Regions from separate parts of the Streptomyces sp. NPDC037290 genome, predicted to be linked through region 4. Evidence: riboswitches for the same ligand, from Rfam matches in the RefSeq annotation. Region 4 holds a riboswitch; each other region holds the start of a gene.

The links. Region 4 has a riboswitch for cyclic di-AMP ahead of ACZ7HQ_RS44225 (transglycosylase family protein). Riboswitches for the same ligand answer to the same signal wherever they lie in the genome.
Region 1: another riboswitch for cyclic di-AMP. It lies ahead of ACZ7HQ_RS06480 (M23 family metallopeptidase); the one in region 4 lies ahead of ACZ7HQ_RS44225 (transglycosylase family protein).
Region 2: another riboswitch for cyclic di-AMP. It lies ahead of ACZ7HQ_RS43120 (transglycosylase SLT domain-containing protein); the one in region 4 lies ahead of ACZ7HQ_RS44225 (transglycosylase family protein).
Region 3: another riboswitch for cyclic di-AMP. It lies ahead of ACZ7HQ_RS32165 (M23 family metallopeptidase); the one in region 4 lies ahead of ACZ7HQ_RS44225 (transglycosylase family protein).

The regions. Positions count from the first base shown of each region.
Region 1 covers NZ_JBVJVZ010000002.1:162,917-167,361, forward strand. The annotation lists gene ACZ7HQ_RS06470 (M16 family metallopeptidase) at 1-972, shown strand, start outside; gene ACZ7HQ_RS06475 (M16 family metallopeptidase) at 969-2,357, shown strand; cyclic di-AMP (ydaO/yuaA leader) riboswitch at 2,604-2,766, shown strand; gene ACZ7HQ_RS06480 (M23 family metallopeptidase) at 2,779-3,522, shown strand; gene ACZ7HQ_RS06485 (GntR family transcriptional regulator) at 3,723-4,418, shown strand.
Region 2 covers NZ_JBVJVZ010000048.1:8,289-12,733, reverse strand. The annotation lists gene ACZ7HQ_RS43130 (carboxymuconolactone decarboxylase family protein) at 1-149, shown strand, start outside; gene ACZ7HQ_RS43125 (HAD family hydrolase) at 215-1,027, shown strand; gene ACZ7HQ_RS43120 (transglycosylase SLT domain-containing protein) at 1,197-1,685, opposite strand; cyclic di-AMP (ydaO/yuaA leader) riboswitch at 1,689-1,864, opposite strand; gene ACZ7HQ_RS43115 (polyprenyl synthetase family protein) at 2,474-3,484, shown strand; gene ACZ7HQ_RS43110 (LolA family protein) at 3,941-4,445, shown strand, end outside.
Region 3 covers NZ_JBVJVZ010000011.1:220,243-224,687, reverse strand. The annotation lists gene ACZ7HQ_RS32170 (alpha-galactosidase) at 147-2,228, shown strand; cyclic di-AMP (ydaO/yuaA leader) riboswitch at 2,533-2,688, shown strand; gene ACZ7HQ_RS32165 (M23 family metallopeptidase) at 2,693-3,607, shown strand; gene ACZ7HQ_RS32160 (SGNH/GDSL hydrolase family protein) at 3,760-4,445, shown strand, end outside.
Region 4 covers NZ_JBVJVZ010000067.1:2,880-7,324, forward strand. The annotation lists gene ACZ7HQ_RS44215 (hypothetical protein) at 1-233, shown strand, start outside; partial or broken gene ACZ7HQ_RS44220 (IS30 family transposase) at 385-1,226, shown strand; cyclic di-AMP (ydaO/yuaA leader) riboswitch at 1,369-1,509, shown strand; gene ACZ7HQ_RS44225 (transglycosylase family protein) at 1,514-2,239, shown strand; gene ACZ7HQ_RS44230 (spore-associated protein) at 2,588-3,037, shown strand; gene ACZ7HQ_RS44235 (hypothetical protein) at 3,451-3,666, shown strand.

The DNA of each region.
Region 1 (4,445 bases), on a different contig from region 4:
AAGAACGAGCGCCGCCAGCGCTACGACAACGTGCCCTACGGCACCGCCTTCGAGAAGCTGACCGGCCTGTCGTACCCGGAGGGCCACCCCTACCACCACACGCCGATCGGCTCGATGGCGGACCTGGACGCGGCCACTCTCGAGGACGCCCGCCGGTTCTTCCGCACCTACTACGCGCCGAACAACGCGGTGCTCTCCGTGGTCGGCGACATCGACCCCCGGCAGACCCTCGCCTGGATCGAGAAGTACTTCGGGTCCATCCCGTCCCACGACGGCAAGCCCGCCCCCCGTGACGGCGCCCTGCCGGAGGTCATCGGCGAGCAGAAGCGCGAGATCGTCGTGGAGGAGGTCCCGGCGCGTGCCCTGATGGCCGCCTACCGGCTGCCGCACGACGGCACACGCGCGTGCGACGCGGCCGACCTCGCCCTGACCGTCCTCGGCGGCGGCGAGTCGTCCCGCCTGTACAACCGGCTGGTGCGCCGCGACCGTACGGCCGTCGCGGCCGGCTTCGGCCTGCTGCGCCTCGCCGGCGCGCCCTCGATGGGCTGGCTGGACGTGAAGGCCTCCGGTGACGTCGAGGTGCCGGTCATCGAGGCCGCCATCGACGAGGAGCTGGCCCGGTTCGCCGAGGAGGGCCCCACGCCCGAGGAAATGGAGCGGGCCCAGGCCCAGTTGGAGCGCGAGTGGCTGGACCGGCTCGGCACGGTCGCCGGCCGCGCGGACGAACTGTGCCGGTTCGCCGTCCTGTTCGGCGACCCGCAGCTCGCCCTGACCGCCGTGAAGCGCGTGCTGGCGGTGACCCCCGAGGAGGTCCAGGAGGTCGCCAAGGCCCGTCTGCGCCCCGACAACCGCGCGGTCCTGGTCTACGAGCCGAAGTCCCCGGAGCAGGCCCCGGACGCCGACGTCCCCGAGGACCCCGAGCAGGAAGCGACCGTAGAGGCCGGTAACGAGAACGAGGAGACGGCCAAGTGACCGAGCTCGCCACCATGGACTTCCACCCCCAGCCGCAGCCCGGCGAGGCCAGGCCCTGGGCCTTCCCGGCCCCCGAGCGCGCCGCGCTCGACAACGGCCTGACCGTGCTGCGCTGCCACCGCCCCGGCCAGCAGGTCGTCGCCGTCGAGGTCCTGCTCGACGCCCCCCTGGACGCCGAGCCGGCCGGCCTGGACGGCGTCGCCACGATCATGGCGCGGGCGTTCTCCGAGGGCACCGACAAGCACTCCGCCGAGGAGTTCGCCGCCGAGCTGGAGCGCGCGGGCGCCACCCTGGACGCGCACGCCGACCACCCCGGCGTCCGGCTCAGCCTGGAGGTCCCGGCCTCCCGCCTGGGCAAGGGCCTCGGCCTGCTCGCCGACGCCCTGCGCGCGCCCGCCTTCGCCGAGAGCGAGGTCGAACGCCTGGTCCGCAACCGCCTGGACGAGATCCCGCACGAGCTGGCCAACCCCTCCCGCCGGGCCGCCAAGGAACTGTCCAAGGAGCTGTTCCCGGCGACCTCGCGCATGTCGCGTCCGCGGCAGGGCACCGAGGAGACCGTCGAGAAGATCGACGCCGCCGCCGTACGCGCCTTCTACGACCGTCACGTCCGCCCCGCCACGGCCACGGCGGTCGTGGTCGGCGACCTCACCGGGATCGACCTGGACGCGCTGCTCGGCGACACCCTGGGCGCCTGGACGGGCACCCCGGGCGAGCCGCGGCCCGTGCCGCCGGTGACCGCGGACGACACCGGCCGCGTGGTCATCGTGGACCGGCCCGGCGCCGTCCAGACGCAGCTGCTCATCGGCCGCGTGGGCCGCGACCGGCACGACCGCGTGTGGCCCGCCCAGGTGCTCGGCACCTACTGCCTCGGCGGCACCCTCACCTCCCGCCTGGACCGCGTCCTGCGCGAGGAGAAGGGCTACACCTACGGCGTGCGGGCGTTCGGGCAGGTGCTCAGGTCCGCGCCGGACGGCTCGGGCGTCTCGATGCTCGCCATCAGCGGCTCCGTGGACACCCCCAACACCGGTCCCGCCCTGGAGGACCTGTGGAAGGTGCTGCGCACCCTCGCCGCGGAGGGCCTGACCGACGCCGAGCGGGACGTGGCCGTGCAGAACCTCGTCGGGGTGGCGCCGCTGAAGTACGAGACCGCGGCGGCCGTCGCGAGCACCCTGGCCGACCAGGTCGAACAGCACCTGCCCGACGACTTCCAGGCGACGCTGTACCAGCAGCTGGCGGCGACGGGCACGGTGGAGGCCACGGCGGCCGTCGTGAACGCCTTCCCGGGGGACCGCCTGGTGACCGTCCTCGTAGGTGACGCCTCCCAGATCAAGGCGCCCGTCGAGGCGCTCGGCATCGGTGAAGTGACCGTGGTGGCGGCCGAGTAGACGGCACCGTCGCAGCGGCCGGCGCCGACCGAGCGGCCGCACGCGTGCGTGGGGCCCTGACGACCGACAGGCCGTCAGGGCCCCTGTTGTTCCACTCCCTTCCCCAGATGCCCGATTTGGGGCGGAGGTTGCCTGTCTGCCCTGTGGGATGCGCTACAAAAGCCGGGATCCGTTTGGGATTCGAAAGCGGGCTTTCGTAGCGTCGTCCGGGCTGTTCGTCAGGCAGTGCGCCGCACCCGCGGCACCGGACAGCCATCGCCGAGTCCCCGTACGGCGCGAGCCAGGGGAGCCGGGGACCCATGCAGTCCCTGGGGTGAATCGGGCGCCCGCGCGTCAGCGAGGGGGTCCGTAGGAGACCTTCCTGCTCCGAACCCGTCAGCTAACCCGGTAGGCGAGAGGGAAGGAAAGGACCAGCCACTCCATGGCGTTCATGTGCGCCACCGGGAAGCACCGCAAGCCCGGCCGGGTCAAGCGCACCACCGCTCAGGCGGCCGGTATCGCGGCCCTCACCACCACCGGCGTCATCGGCACCCTCGCCGCGTCCCCGGCGCTCGCCGCCGAGCGCACCGCCGAGCAGACCGGCCTCACCCCGGTGGTCACCGTAGGCGACGACATCGCCGAGCAGATCGACGCGCAGGCCGCCGCGCAGCGGCAGGTCGCCGAGCAGAAGGCGGCCGAGCAGGCCGCGGCCAAGAGGGCCCAGGAGCTCCACGAGGCCAAGGTGCGCGCCGCCCGCGAGGCCGAGCGCAGGCGTCTGAACGCCTTCGTCGCCCCGATCGCGGACTCCTACGTCTCCACGGCCTACAAGGCCAGCAGCTCCCTGTGGTCCTCCGGCTCGCACACCGGCATCGACTTCCACGCGGCCAGCGGCACGCCCGTCCACGCGGCCGGCTCCGGCACCGTCGTCTCCACCGGCTGGGGCGGCGCGTACGGCAACCAGATCGTGATCCGGATGGCCGACGGCATGTACACCCAGTACGGCCACCTGTCGTCGATCGGGGTGACGGCCGGCCAGCGGGTCACCCCGGGCCAGCAGATCGGCCTGTCCGGCGCGACCGGCAACGTCACCGGCCCGCACCTCCACTTCGAGGCCCGTACGACCCCCGACTACGGATCGGACGTGGACCCCGTCGCGTATCTGCGCAAGCACGGCGTGGACGTCTGACACCCTGTCCCTCTTCCTGACAAGCCCCGGCCCGCACCGGCCGGGGCTTTCGCCGTTTTCTGGGGCGTCCGCCGGAGTCGCTGACCAAAAAATATCCATGGATTCCGGCCTGCCGTCGGAATTTCCGCCGTATTGGAATAGAGTCACCGGAACACGCGTCCATCGTCGACGTTTCACGGGGATTAAGGCGGAGGTCGGTCATGCGTATTCCGGCGCACTCGGTGTGTACGGCGATCCGGGACGACATCGTCGCCGGTGTCTACGAACGCGGCGGCCGCCTCACCGAGGAAGTCCTGGCCCGCCGCTACGGCGTCTCGCGCGTCCCGGTCCGTGAGGCCCTGCGCACCCTGGAGGCGGAGGGCTTCGTGCTGACCCGCCGGCACGCGGGCGCGTGCGTGGCCGAGCCGACCGAGCAGGAGGCGGCCGACCTGCTGGAGATGCGCATGCTCCTGGAGCCGCTCGGGGCCGCGCGGGCCGCCCAGCGGCGCACGGAGGCCCACCTGAAGGTGCTGCGCGGACTGGTCAGGATCGGCCAGGAGCGGGCCAGGCGGGGCCACAGCGACGATCTGCGCTCACTGGGCGGCTGGTTCCACGAGACGCTCGCCCAGGCCTGCGGCAGCCCCTCGCTGACCGCGATGCTCACCCAGCTGCGGCACAAGATCGCCTGGATGTACGCGGTGGAGGCGCCGCCGAGCCCGGTGGAGTCCTGGGCGGAGCACGGCGCCATCGTGGACGCGGTGACGCGCGGCGACGGCGAGCGGGCGCGGGCGCTCACGGCGCTGCACACCGAGCGTGCGACGGCCGCGCACCGGCTGCGATTCGCCTCCGGCGCGGACCGCGGGGAGCGTGTGAGGAACTCGCAACATCGCGTAAACATGCCGAGCCTGCGGCATTAACACAAGCGTCGTATACAAAGAAGACGC
Region 2 (4,445 bases), on a different contig from region 4:
TGGAGAAGCCGGTGCCGGCCGCGCTGCGGGACGAAGTGGCCGACCAGTACGACGAGAAGGAGCTGTCCGCGCTGATCCACACCCTCACCAACGCGTTCAACCACGTCGACACCACCATCAGGGGGCCGACGGGCACCACTTGGGGCTGACCAGTACGCAAGTACGCAGGACGACAAGATGAGTCGGCGAAGCGCGGTATCCGTATTCTCTGATCATGGCAGCCTCCCCCGCGTACGCACTGATCGCCACCGACCTGGACGGAACGCTGCTGCGCGGCGACGACACGGTCTCAGACCGGTCACTCGCCGCGCTCGCGCGGGTGGCGCGGGCCGGTGCCCGGCACCTGGTGGTGACGGGCCGCCCGGCCCCGCGGGTACGGCCCCTGCTCGAGCACCTCGGCTGCACGGGGCTCGCGGTGTGCGCACAGGGCGCTCAGGTCTACGACGCCGAATCCGGCCGTCTGCTGTGGTCGGTCCGGCTGGACCGGGAACTGGCCGAGACCGCGCTCGGCAAGATCGAGGCCGAGGTGGGGCAGGTCTACGCGGCCGTCGACCAGGACGGGGTGGACGGGCTCACGCTCATCGAGCCGGGCTATCTGATGCCGCACCCGACCCTGCCCGCGATGCGGGTCCGCCGGCGCGACGACCTGTGGTGCGAGCCGATCAGCAAGGTGCTGTTGCGCCATGCCGACCTGTCCGACGACGAGTTGGCGGGCATCGCGCGCGCGGTGGTGGGCTCGCTGGCGACGGTCACCATGGCGGGGCCGGGAACCGTGGAGCTGCAGCCGTCCGGGGTGACCAAGGCGACCGGTCTCGCGCTGGCCGCCGAGTGGCTCGGGATCGCCGCGGAAAGGGCCCTGGCGTTCGGGGACATGCCCAACGACATCCCGATGTTCGACTGGGCCGGGCGCGGCGTGGCCATGGCCAACGCGCATCCCGAACTCAAGGCGGTGGCCGACGAGATCACCCGGTCGAACGAGGACGACGGCATCGCCGTCGTCCTCGAAAGACTGTTTCCGACCGACTGACCGGCACATCAGTACGCGGCCGGCCGAGCAGGCCCGGTGGAGGCACGGCGGCCGCCCGGCACGCCCCCGTCCGTCAGGTGCGGGCGCGTGCCGAGCGGCCGGTGCCAAGCCGGTCCTCGGGCCGTCGGTCGGAAGTCCGTCGCTACGTGGTCCGCCGGTCCGCCGGCTGTCAGTACGCGCTGAAGACGTTGTCGATCGACCCGTACCGCGCGTGCGCGTAGTTGCAGGCGGCGGTGATGTTGGCGACCGGGTCGTAGATGTTGAAGGAGGTTCCGGCCACGTGGTACGCGTTGAACGTCGGGTCGATCACCTGGAGCAGGCCCTTGGACGGGATGCCCTTGGCGGCGTTGGAGTCCCAGAGGTTGATGGCGGCCGGGTTGCCGGAGGACTCCCGCATGACGTTGCGGTAGATGCCGTTGTAGGTGCCCGGGATGCCCTTCTGCGCCATGATCGCGAGCGACTCGCGGATCCAGCCGTCGAGGTTGTTCGGGTACCCGGCGGGGGTCGTGGACACCGTGGTGGCGGTCGGGGTCGCCGCGGAGGCGCTGGTGGCGCCGATGAGCGGCAGGGCGAGGACGGCGGCACCGGTGCCGGCGGCGGTGAGGACGCGGATGAGGCGGTTGTTCCGGGTGCGGCGGGGCTGAGCGGCAGCAGGCATGGGGAAGTTCCTCTCCAACGCCTGCGAGGTGAGCTGTCGGGTTCGGGCGGGGAGGTGCCCGGCCGTGTCCGGGAAGACACGACTTAACCCCTAGCCGTTCCGGTCGACTGTGCCGTCCGGTCCGGCGCTTACCTGGGTCCCCCGCTCCTGCCGTGCGAATGAGTCCGTGGATGGTTATGCGGGCGGTGGCAGGATTCGGCGTCCGCCCGACGGCCCGGAACGTATGCGAGAGCACATGTCGGGAACAAGTACCGGATTCACACAACGTCCTATTTGACCTTGATCCATGCCCTATGAGGTACTTGATCCTTTGCGGTTGCCAATGCTCAACTCCCAGTGGTGCAAAGGGAGAAGGGTGGTTGGTGGGGGTGAGGGTGTCGGTGGGCGTCCGTGACCCAACTCACGAAATAGCAAAGTGCTTTAAATCGGACATGGGGGATTCGGGTGGATCGGTCGAGCGGTGGAACCGGTGGCGCGGTGCCGGTCGTTCTCGTAGTGGCGTGGCTGTGCGGGTGGAGGTGGCGAAGGGAGTGTCGGCAGCGGGGTGCGGCGTTACTCCGCTCGCCTCTCGCTTCGCGACAAATCGGGCGAGGTCCTGTTAAGTCGATAAATATTCATTCTTATGACTTGATCAAAAACATACCGGTCATGATCTGATACCGCCCGGGCTGGACCGGTGGGCGCTATCGGTGATCGAAAGAGGACCGGATACGCTGACTTGAGTGATGGCAGCGACCTATCGACAAACCGTGTAATCGCCAGCAGGCACCAGCAGACAGGAGACCCTCGTGACCGTCGTCGGGCCGTTCGGGCTGAGCGTGCGGGACCAGGCTCTGGAAGCCGATGTCCAGGCCGGATTGGCGGCTGTCGAGGAAGGCTTGCTCGAGGCCACCAAGAGCGAGGTCCCGTTCATCACGGAGGCCGCGCAGCACCTCGTGCGAGCCGGCGGGAAGCGGTTCCGGCCGCTGCTCGTGATGCTCGCGGCCCAGTTCGGCGACCCCTACGCGCCGGGCATCGTGCCGTCGGCCGTGGTCGTGGAGCTGACCCACCTGGCCACGCTGTACCACGACGACGTCATGGACGAGGCGGCCGTACGGCGCGGCGTGGACAGCGCCAACACCCGCTGGGGCAACTCGGTCGCCGTCCTCACCGGCGACTTCCTCTTCGCCCGGGCCTCCCAGATCCTCGCCGACCTCGGACCCGAAGCGGTCCGGGTGCAGGCCCTCGCGTTCGAGCGGCTGGTCACGGGCCAGATCCTGGAGACCGCCGGCCCCTCGGACGGCCGCGATCCGGTCGAGCACTACCTGGACGTGCTCGGCGGCAAGACGGGCTCGCTGGTGGCGGTGTCGTGCCGGTTCGGCGCGATGATGTCCGGCGCCGACGAGACGGTCGTCGACGTGCTCACCCAGTACGGCGAGCGGCTCGGCGTGGCCTTCCAGCTCGCCGACGACGTCCTGGACATCGCCTCCGACTCGCACGAGTCCGGCAAGACCCCGGGCACCGACCTGCGGGAGGGCATCCCCACGCTGCCCGTACTCCGGCTGCGCGAGCGCGCCGCCCGCCTCGGCCTGCCCGAGGACATCGCGCTGTGCGAGCTGCTGGACTCCGACCTCAGCGACGACGCCCGGCACACCGAGGCGCTGACCGCGCTGCGCGCCCACCCCGCGCTGGAGCAGGCCCGCCGCGACACCGTCCGGTACACGGAGGAGGCCCGCGCCGCGCTGGCCCCCCTGCGGGAGTGCGACGCCAAGGCGGCGCTGCTGGAGCTGTGCGACGCGGTGGTGCACCGAGCCGGCTGACCCCCGCCGCCCGCCGCCCTCCGTGCGCCACGCCGTACGGCACGACCGGCCGTACGGCCCCTGTGCGACGCGTACGGCCCGGCGTGACGGCATGCCCTTGTGCGGCGGCCCGGAACGTCCCTGTGTGACGGCATGCCCTCGTACGGCCGCCCGGTACGGCGCGGTCGGATGCGGATGCCCCCGTACGGCGGCCCGGCACCGACCGGTGGGCGGCCCATGCCCCCGTACGGGTCCCTCCGTTCCGGTGAGACCCCTACGGGTTGGGGGAGTCGATGCCCCTACGTGTCATACCGCAGGCGTACACGGAGTTGGCTCCGAGGTCTGACGCTTCCTCATGGCCGATTTGGTGAGATGGACACCACGGACATCACCACTCCTCACCGATTCGGGTGAGAATGGCGGCACTGGTGGACCAGCGTGAGGACAGCCGCCGCCGACGACGGAGGTAAGGCACACATGGCACCGTACGAAACCGACGACGCAGTGGACGCCGTGCGGGACGAGGATCCGCGCGCCGGACGCCGCAAGGCCGCCCGCTACGCGGTCCCGGTCGCGGTGGTGGGGGTGGCGGCGGCCACGATCGGGCTGGTCCCGGCGCTCGCCGCCTCCGGTGACCCCGACCTGCCCAGGATCACCGCACAGCAACTCATCGAGAAGATCGCCAAGTCGAACGTGCAGCAGCTGTCCGGCACCGTGCGGATCAGCACCGACCTCGGCCTGCCCAACCTCGGCGGCCTGGAGAACAGCCTGGCCTCGGGCGCCGCCAAGGGCTCCGGCGACTCCTCCGCCGACCCGCAGTCCAAGCTCACCTCGCTGGTCTCCGGCACGCACACGCTGCGCGTCGCCGCGGACGGCCCGCAGAGGCAGAAGCTGTCGCTGCTGGAGAGCGGCTCCGAGTACAGCCTCATCCACAACGGCAAGGACGTGTGGGGCTACGACAGCAAGAGCAACGAGGTCTCCC
Region 3 (4,445 bases), on a different contig from region 4:
GTCGCGGCTCGTCGGCGGGCGCTCAGTCGACCATACGACATCGGTTTCCTCGGGCAAGGAGTTGTCCACAGGCATTGTCACCGGCGCCCGCACGGCCCGATGATGTTGGCACGTGAGCGGATCTGTTGACACCTGTGAGGTCTTACGTGGTGGACATCGCCGAAGACGGTCGTACCTGGCTCCTCTCGGGGCCCACCAGCAGTTACGCCCTGCACCTCACCGACGCGGACGAGCTGCTCCACCTGCACTGGGGGCCCCGGATCGCCCTCGCGGACGCGCAGGCCCTGGCCGAGGACCCCCTGCCCGGCTACTGGCCCTTCGAGTCCCCGCTCGACGGCCGCGAGGAGTATCCCGTCGAGGGCGGCCCCCGGTTCGCCCGCCCCGCCCTGTCGGTGCGCACCGCCGAGCGCCGCGGCACGGAGTGGACCTTCCGGGCGTACGAGGTGGACGGGACGGCGGATGACGAGCTGAGGCTGCGCTTCGACGACGCCGGCCTCGCCGTCACCCTGCACTACCGCATGCGCGGCGATGTCGTGGAGCGCTGGGGGACCGTGGACAACGGCGGGGACGCGCGCGTGGAGCTGCTGCGGGCCGATGCGGCCACCTGGACCCTGCCCGACCGCGAGGGCTGGCGGCTGTCCCAGCTGCACGGCCGCTGGGCCGCCGAGTCCCGCCTCGCCACCGCCCCTCTCACCTACGGCGAGAAGGTCATCGGCAGCCGTCGCGGCCACACCGGCCACCAGCACCTGCCCTGGGTCGCGCTGGACACCGACGCCACCGAGGAGCGCGGCGAGGTCTACGGCTGTGCGCTCGGCTGGTCCGGCTCCTGGCGGATCGCGGTCGCCCGGCTCCCGGACGCGCGCGTGCAGATCACCGGTGGCGCCGGCTACGACGACTCGGGCCTGCTGCTCCTCCAGCCGGGGGAGTCGTACACCACCCCGGTCTTCGCGGGCCTGTGGAGCGACGGCGGATTCGGCGGGGCGAGCCGCGCCTGGCACACCTACCAGCGCACGTACGTCATCCCGGACGCCGGGCGGAACCGCCCGGTCCTCTTCAACTCGTGGGAGGCGACGAACTTCGACATCTCCGAGGAGCAGCAGCTCGCGCTCGCCCGCAGGGCCGCCCGGATCGGTGTGGAGCTGTTCGTCGTGGACGACGGCTGGTTCGGCGCCCGCACCAGCGATCGTGCCGGCCTCGGCGACTGGACCCCCAACCCCGCCCGCTTCCCGCAGGGCCTGAAGCCCCTCGCCGACCAGGTGCACGGCCTCGGGATGCAGTTCGGCATCTGGGTCGAGCCCGAGATGACCAACCCGGACAGCGACCTGTACCGCGCCCATCCCGACTGGGTGCAGTACCAAACGGGTCGTAAGCGGACGGAACTACGCAACCAGCTCGTCCTCAACCTCGCCCGAGAGGACGTCCAGGAGTACCTCTGGCAGCGGCTGGACGCCCTGCTCTCCAGCGCACCGATCGACTACGTGAAGTGGGACTTCAACCGCTGCTTCACTGACGCCGGCTGGCCCGGCGAGCCGTATCCGCAGCGCCTGTGGGTGGACCACGTCCGCGCCTTCTACGCCCTGCTGGACCGGCTGCGCGCGGCCCATCCCTCCGTCGCCTTCGAGTCCTGCTCCGGCGGGGGCGGCCGGATCGACCTCGGGGTCATGAGCCGCACCGACCAGGTGTGGACCTCCGACAACACCGACCCGCTGGACCGGCTCGCGATCCAGCACGGCTTCAGTCAGATCCACCCCGCCCGGGTCATGGCCGCCTGGGTCACCGACAGCCCGAACACCCAGCTCAACGGCCGGGTCAGCTCCCTGCGGTTCCGCTTCGTCAGCGCCATGGCGGGCGTTCTCGGAGTCGGCGGAGACCTCACCGAGTGGAGCGATCAGGAGCTGGCCGAGGCCCGGCGGTGGGTCGATCTCTACAAGGAGATCCGCCCGGTCGTCCAGCAGGGCGAGTTGTACCGGCTGCGGCCGCCGGCGGGCGGTCTGAGTGCCGTGCAGTACGTCCTGGACGAGGAGGCGGTGGTCGTCGCCTGGCTCCAGGCGCAGAGCTACGGCGAGCCGGTCCCGGCGCTGCGCCTGCGCGGACTCGACCCGACGGCGTCGTACGAATGTCGCGAAACAGGCAAAGTGCACCGGGGTGCCGTACTCCTGCACCACGGACTGCGAACCGGGCTCAAGGGTGACCTGGATGCAACGGTCATCCGGCTGCGTCGCATCTGAGATTTCTGTCCTAATTGGCATATTAATCCCAACTCGTTGCGACATAAGGAATCATGGCCGGGTGTGCGTGAGGAGCGTCATATTCGTGACCGTGCGTCGCGCGTCATGTTCACGTAATTCCCATGTGAAAAGGAAAAGGGGAAGGGTGCGGGAAGAGGGAATTCACGGAGGGTGACTTCATGTCCCGGATCCGATCTTCCGCCACGCGAACGGCGGGAACCGGCTGCTTGTTTCCCGCGTCCTGCTCGCTTACGTTCGCCACCGATCCGGGCGGAACGCCGAATCCTGCCGCCGCCCGGCGTCCCACACACTTGACCCGCGTTCGGCAGGAGCGGGGGACCCACCAGGTACGACTGCCTGTCCGGTCTCCGCGACAGGCTCGGGGTGAAGCCGTGATCGCACGGCCGGGCAACTCCAGCCCGAACCCGACAGCTCACCTCGCAGGCGCCGGAGAGGAATGCGCCATGCCTGGTAAGGGCAAGCACCGACGCCCCAAGTCCCCGCGTCTTTCCCGCTCGATCGCCGTCGCCGGAACCGGCGGCGCCGCCCTGGCCCTGCCGCTCATCGGAAACGCCGGGGCGCATGCCGCCACGCCCGCGCAGTCCCCTTCCGCACAGGCCGTGCAGTCCCCCGGGTCCCCTGTGTCTCCGGTGAAGCCGGCCGCTGCGCAGCCGAGTTCGGCGGTTCACACCTACACGGTGAAGTCCGGAGACTGCCTTTACACGATCGCCGACGAGCAGCGGGTCGACGGAGGCTGGCACCGCCTCTACGACGACAACCGCCAGGCCGTCGGCGGCGATCCGTCGCTGATCCACCCGGGCCTGAAGCTCGCCCTCGGCCGGCAGGCCGCACCGACCCGCACCGAGCCCGCTGCCCCGAGCCGGTCGTCGTCCGACTCGCACCCCTCCGCGTCCCAGGCGGCCCCGGCGACCCGGTCCTCCGGCACCGCCACCACGAAGACCGCCCCCACCGGCTTCACCCTCCCGGTCGCCGGCGCCACCATCGGCACCGGCTACCACGTGCCCGGCAGCATGTGGTCCAGCGGCCACCACACGGGCGTCGACTTCGTCGTCCCGACCGGCACCCCGGTCAAGGCCGTCGCCGCCGGCACGGTCGTCTCCGCCGGCTGGGGCGGCGCGTACGGCAACCAGGTCGTCCTCAGGCTCAACGACGGCCACTACGCGCAGTACGGGCACCTCTCCCGGCTCTCCGTCTCGGCCGGCCAGAGGGTGACCGAGGGGCAGCAGGTCGGCCTGTCGGGCGCCACCGGCAACGTCACCGGCCCGCACCTGCACTTCGAGATCCGTACGACCCCGGACTACGGCTCCGACATCGACCCGGTCGGCTACCTCCGTGAGCACGGCGTCGCCGTGATCTGACGCCGCCCACCACCGCGTATTCCTGGTTCGCAAACCATTTAAGGGTGTCTTATCTCACCGTTCGTCAACCCCTGCCTACGGTCGCGTAGGTCACATCCGACGGTGAATCATGGTCCGATGTGGCAGACGATTCGAAGAATGACAACAGATCAGTGATCGGGTCGTACGTGGCGGTGGGGGACAGCTTCACCGAGGGCGTCGGCGACCCCGGGCCCGACGGGGCGTATGTGGGCTGGGCCGACCGGTTCGCGGTACTCCTCGCCGACCGGCGGCCCGAGGGTGAGTTCAGGTACACGAATCTCGCGGTGCGCGGGAAGCTGCTCGACCAGATCGTGCAGGACCAGCTTCCCCAGGCCGTGGAACTCGCCCCGGACCTGGTCTCCTTCTGCGCGGGCGGCAATGACATCATCCGCCCCGGCACCGACCCGGACGAGGTGGCCGAGCGCTTCGAGCGCGCCGTGGCCCGGCTGACCGAGGCGGCCGGCACGGTGATGGTGACGACCGGCTTCGACACCCGTGGTGTCCCCTTGCTCAAGCACCTGCGAGGCAAGATCGCCACCTACAACGGGCACGTCCGCGCCATCGCCGACCGGTACGGCTGTCCGGTGCTCGACCTGTGGTCCCTGAAGTCCGTGCAGGACCGCAGGGCCTGGGACAGCGACCGGCTCCACCTCTCGCCCGACGGGCACACGCGTGTGGCGCTGCGCGCCGGCCAGGCCCTCGGCCTCGACGTCCCGGCCGACCCCGAGCAGCCGTGGCCGCCGGAACCGCCCCGGGGCACGCTCGAGGTCCGCCGCGACGACGTCCACTGGGCCCGCGAGTACCTCGTGCCGTGGAT
Region 4 (4,445 bases):
CCCCGGTAGTCCCCGACTGCTACCGCTCCCGGATCGGCGAGCTTGGCGAAACCCTCGGAGAGTTGGCGGACGAGCGCCCCCGCGCAGCCCTCACCCTGATCCGCCAACTGCGCGAGCTCGCCGACCATCTTGAACCACTCGCCGTTGCCCGGGCTTTGGCATACGGCGTGGTGTGCGAGGACATCGGCGCCGACCTCGGCCAGAACAAGCAGGCCGCCCGCCAACGACGATGAAGATACTTCATTCCGTGCGGCCAACAATTGTTTTGGTCAAGAAAATGGCCCGGTCCGAGTCGACAGTGCGTGGATCGGGCAGTGGGCGGATTCAACTGGTCATCGCAGCACCTCGATCTTGGAGGTGTTGATGGGCAGGCCAGCGGGATGGATGAAGGCGCCGACGGGCAGGGCGCCGATGAAGTCGCCTGGGAAACCGTCGCTTCGCCGAGATGCAGAACGGTTGTTCTGGCGGGAGATCGCACCAAAGGGCTGACCAGCGAGGAACGCGAAGAAATCGCCTTGATGACAGCCCAGCAAGCTGGGGTTCGTGAGATCACTCGCCGGCTCGGTCGTGACCCGGCGACCATCTCCCGGGAGTTGCCAAGAGCGGCTCTCCGGCCAGGTCCACCGACCTGAGGGGACGCCAGTGCCAGGACCTCAGGCCGCAGCCTGGAAGGGCCGTAACAAGCCGCGACGAGAAGACCGCAGGTGGGCCCCGGCTTGGAGCCCGGAGTAGATCTCGAACCGGCTGAAGTTCGACTTCCCCGAATCCGGTTCACCATGCTGCTGCAACCGCCCCGATGGGACGGCTACGGTGTCGAGCCACGGGCCAGGAATGGCCCGGCCGTGGCGCCGAGGCCGTGAACGACGCGATCGCCACCACGATCACCACGCTGCCCGAGCAACTGCGCCGCTCGCTGATCTGGGACGGCGGCAAGGAGCTGGGCCAGCACACCCAACTGAGCGTCGGCACCGGGCTGGAGGGGTACTTCGCCGACCCGCGCAGCCCCTGCAACGGGGCACCAACGAGAACACGAATGGCCTCTTGCGCCAGTACTTTCCCAAAGGAACAGACGTGCCGCGATGGGACGCCGACGAGCTGTTGCTCACGCTCTCAACAGCAGACCCCGGAAAACGCTCGGTTTGAAGACGCCTGCTGAAGCCCGTGTTCCCACACATCAGAGTGAAGGCTCACTTAATGCTGTGAGAGATAGATCTCAGAAGCCCTGATCGTTTTTGGCGTTCCGGGAATTGCGTGTTTACGGTCGTGACTGCTCACCATCGTGAGCCTCGGCTGCCGCAACGCCGAATCCTGCCAGCGGTTGCCCGGGAACAGTCGTCGCGTCAAGCGCCGTGGGCAGGAGCGGGAGACCCAAGGTAAGTGCCGGACCTGGCGGTTGACGCCGGTACCGGCTGGGGGTGAAGCCGCACCTCGCGAGAGCGAGTGCGCGGCCGGGCAACTCAACCGGCCCGAACCCGGCAGCTCACTTCGCAGGCGTCGGTGAGGGGATCGATCCATGCTGTTATCCGGCAAGGGCAAGCGCCGCCGTCCGTCCAAGGCCATCCGCGTCATCGCTCTCGTCGGCGTGACCGGCGCCGCCGTCGCCGCCCCGCTGATGGCGGCCGGCAACGCCTCCGCCGCCACCGCCTCCGAGTGGGACGCCGTTGCCCAGTGCGAGTCCGGCGGCAACTGGTCCATCAACACCGGCAACGGCTTCTACGGCGGCCTGCAATTCACCAACTCCACCTGGGTCGCGTACGGCGGTACCGCCTACGCCGCGCGTGCCGACCTCGCCAGCGAGGCGCAGCAGATAGCCGTCGCCGAGAAGGTCCTCGCGGGCCAGGGCAAGGGTGCCTGGCCGGTCTGCGGGACAGGTCTGTCGAGCACCTCGTACTCCGTCGGCTCCGCGTCGGCAGAAACCAGCGCCCGCGAGAACACTGACACCGGTTCCGGAGAAACCAGCGCCCGCGAGAGCACTCGTGCCGGTTCCGACGAGAGCACTGGTACCCATTCCGGCGAAGGCGCGAGCACAGGCTCCAGCGCCACCACCCGCTCCACGGACCAGCGGGTCACCTCTCACGGTTCGGGCGAGTACAAGGTCGTCAAGGGCGACACGCTCAGCTCCATCGCCGTCAAGCACCGCGTGGCCGGCGGCTGGAAGGAACTGTTCGAGCTGAACAAGGGCATCGTCGCGGACGCGAACCTCATCTTCCCGGGTCAGCAGCTCCGACTGGGCAAGTAGGCCAACGCCGGGTCTTCGCCCTGCCATGACGTTCGGTGGGTGGTGCTGTAGCTCATCCACCGGGGCGTCAGCTCCCCGAGGGGCCGGTTCGGCTGTGTTAGCCTAGAAGACTGAAGAATGTCCGAAATATTCGTTTCATGGAGCATGGCGCCGGGTCGACACGCGAGAGTCCGGTGTCGCGCCACACTGCAACAACGCCATTGAGCGAGCCCTTCGAGATCTGACAGCCGGACCGCGCGCAGAGACTGCTCGACTCCGGCACCTCCTTGTGGGCAGGGCGCGTCATGCGGATGCCTCGCGGATCACACGACACAGATGCACCGCCTCCGAGATCCGCAAGGGGGAAAGATGAGTTTTTCTCGTTCCGCTCTCACCATCGCCGCATTAGCCGCCTTATCGCTGGGGACCACAGGCGCCCTGACGCCCGCCTCCGCCGCTGCCACCACCACACCGCAGAAGGTTTGTGGCGGGAAGGGGTACAAGACCGTGAATTCTGCTCCCGTCGGCTCGCTCGGCACCGTCTATCTGACGTACAACTCCTCGAACGGCAAGAACTGCGTCGCGACCATCCGCAACAAGGCGGGCGCCGCGCTGGCCATGTCCGCGTGGGTCTACGTCACCGACACCGACAAGGGCGCCCAGGACTACGGTCGGTACACGCTGTTCGCGGGGCCGGCCGGCGTCCACGGCGAGGGCCATTGCGTCGACTGGGGTGGCAACATCGACAAGGTGTTCGTCCAGGTGACCGGCTCCAACTGCTCCGCGCTGAAGGAACACCGGGTCACCTTCACCCGTTGACCTGCCCCTCCATGTCCGGCCGCCGCATCGGTCCCTACGTCAGCGCCGGACAACAGCGCGCCCGGTCATCCCTCTGCATGTTCAGCCACGTAACTGTGGCGCGGTCACGGCAGGCCGGCGATGGAAACACCGCTGAGAACGGACCAGGTTTCAACACGTTCACGCCCCCAGCGGCTGAACTGCCTTCCGCCGTTGACCACGCGGCCGGTCTACTGATCGTGCCCCGTCTGCATCACAGGGGTGCGTGGGCGGGGCATCGGTCGGGGTGGACAGTCAGACGCAAGGGCCCACCCCGACTTCCCTGCGCAACGAAGGGCTCCGGTACGTCGTCTTTCGACGCTCTCCTGCTGACTGTGAGACAGGGCATTCGAAAGGGATGGGGCTTTCGATCGCTCGGTACGGTGGAGGCAGATATGACCAGGAGGCACCTACGTGAGACAGCAGCCGATGCCCAGGACAGACGCGGCAAGGGCGTCGGCGCAGTTCTTTCCGTGGCGGGGATGATGTTCGATCCTCTTGCCGTCGATGGCACGAGGCAAGCCACGCTGCCAGGACAAGCGCCGGCGATCTGCCTCGCGGGTTGTGACGAGGACCCGTCGGAGACCAACATTGTTCGCGGTATCGACTGAATATCGGCCTCGGCAGCCTGCGGGACTCGCAGGGCGGGGAAGCCCGGCCAAGGCCCCTTGCGGAGAGCGTTGACCGGCATTGCACCTTCTCACCGGCGGCGCCCTGCTCATCTTCCCGTGCGCGGGCCCCTGGTCGGATCATGCCCGGACGATGGTGGGGCGCGTTCCGCAGCGCAGGCGCGTCCGCACCGCATGCCGTCGGGGTCGCCGGACGTTCGGCCGGAAACCGAGTCCGGCGATCCCGTTCGGGCGTGGGAACCCTGTCGGTCAGTCACGGCTGGCAACCGACAATTGCACCAGGCCGATCTGGCACTGCCTGAACGACTCGTGCCCTCGTCCGCGGTCGTTGAGCCCACCAATGCCGGCAGACGGGTGCGGGTTCGTGCGGCATGCTTTTGCCTCGGCGGGCCGCACCAGCGGCACCCGACGGCGTGGAGGACCTTATCCGCTTGGAAAGTCTGAGAGCCCGCCGGCGAGGTACTCGATCCAGTTGCTCTCGTGGGTACGTCAGCCGTGCCTCGTGTCGACGCTGTGGTCCTGTTCTCCTCATCCGGTTTCCGAGACGCTTACGCGGCAGGCGTTCGGGGTGCGAGCGACGTACCCACCGAGTGCGCGGCTGTGCACGGGTGTGCGCCGCACACCAGGGGGTGGCCACGTTGTGCGTCTGCGTTCCGAGCACACACGCTTACGTTTGTCCGGGCGATTCGGTTGGCTGGCTGGAAAGGATGGCTATCAGCAACCCGTGACAAGGAGAGGCGCAACCATGAATGACCCCCTTA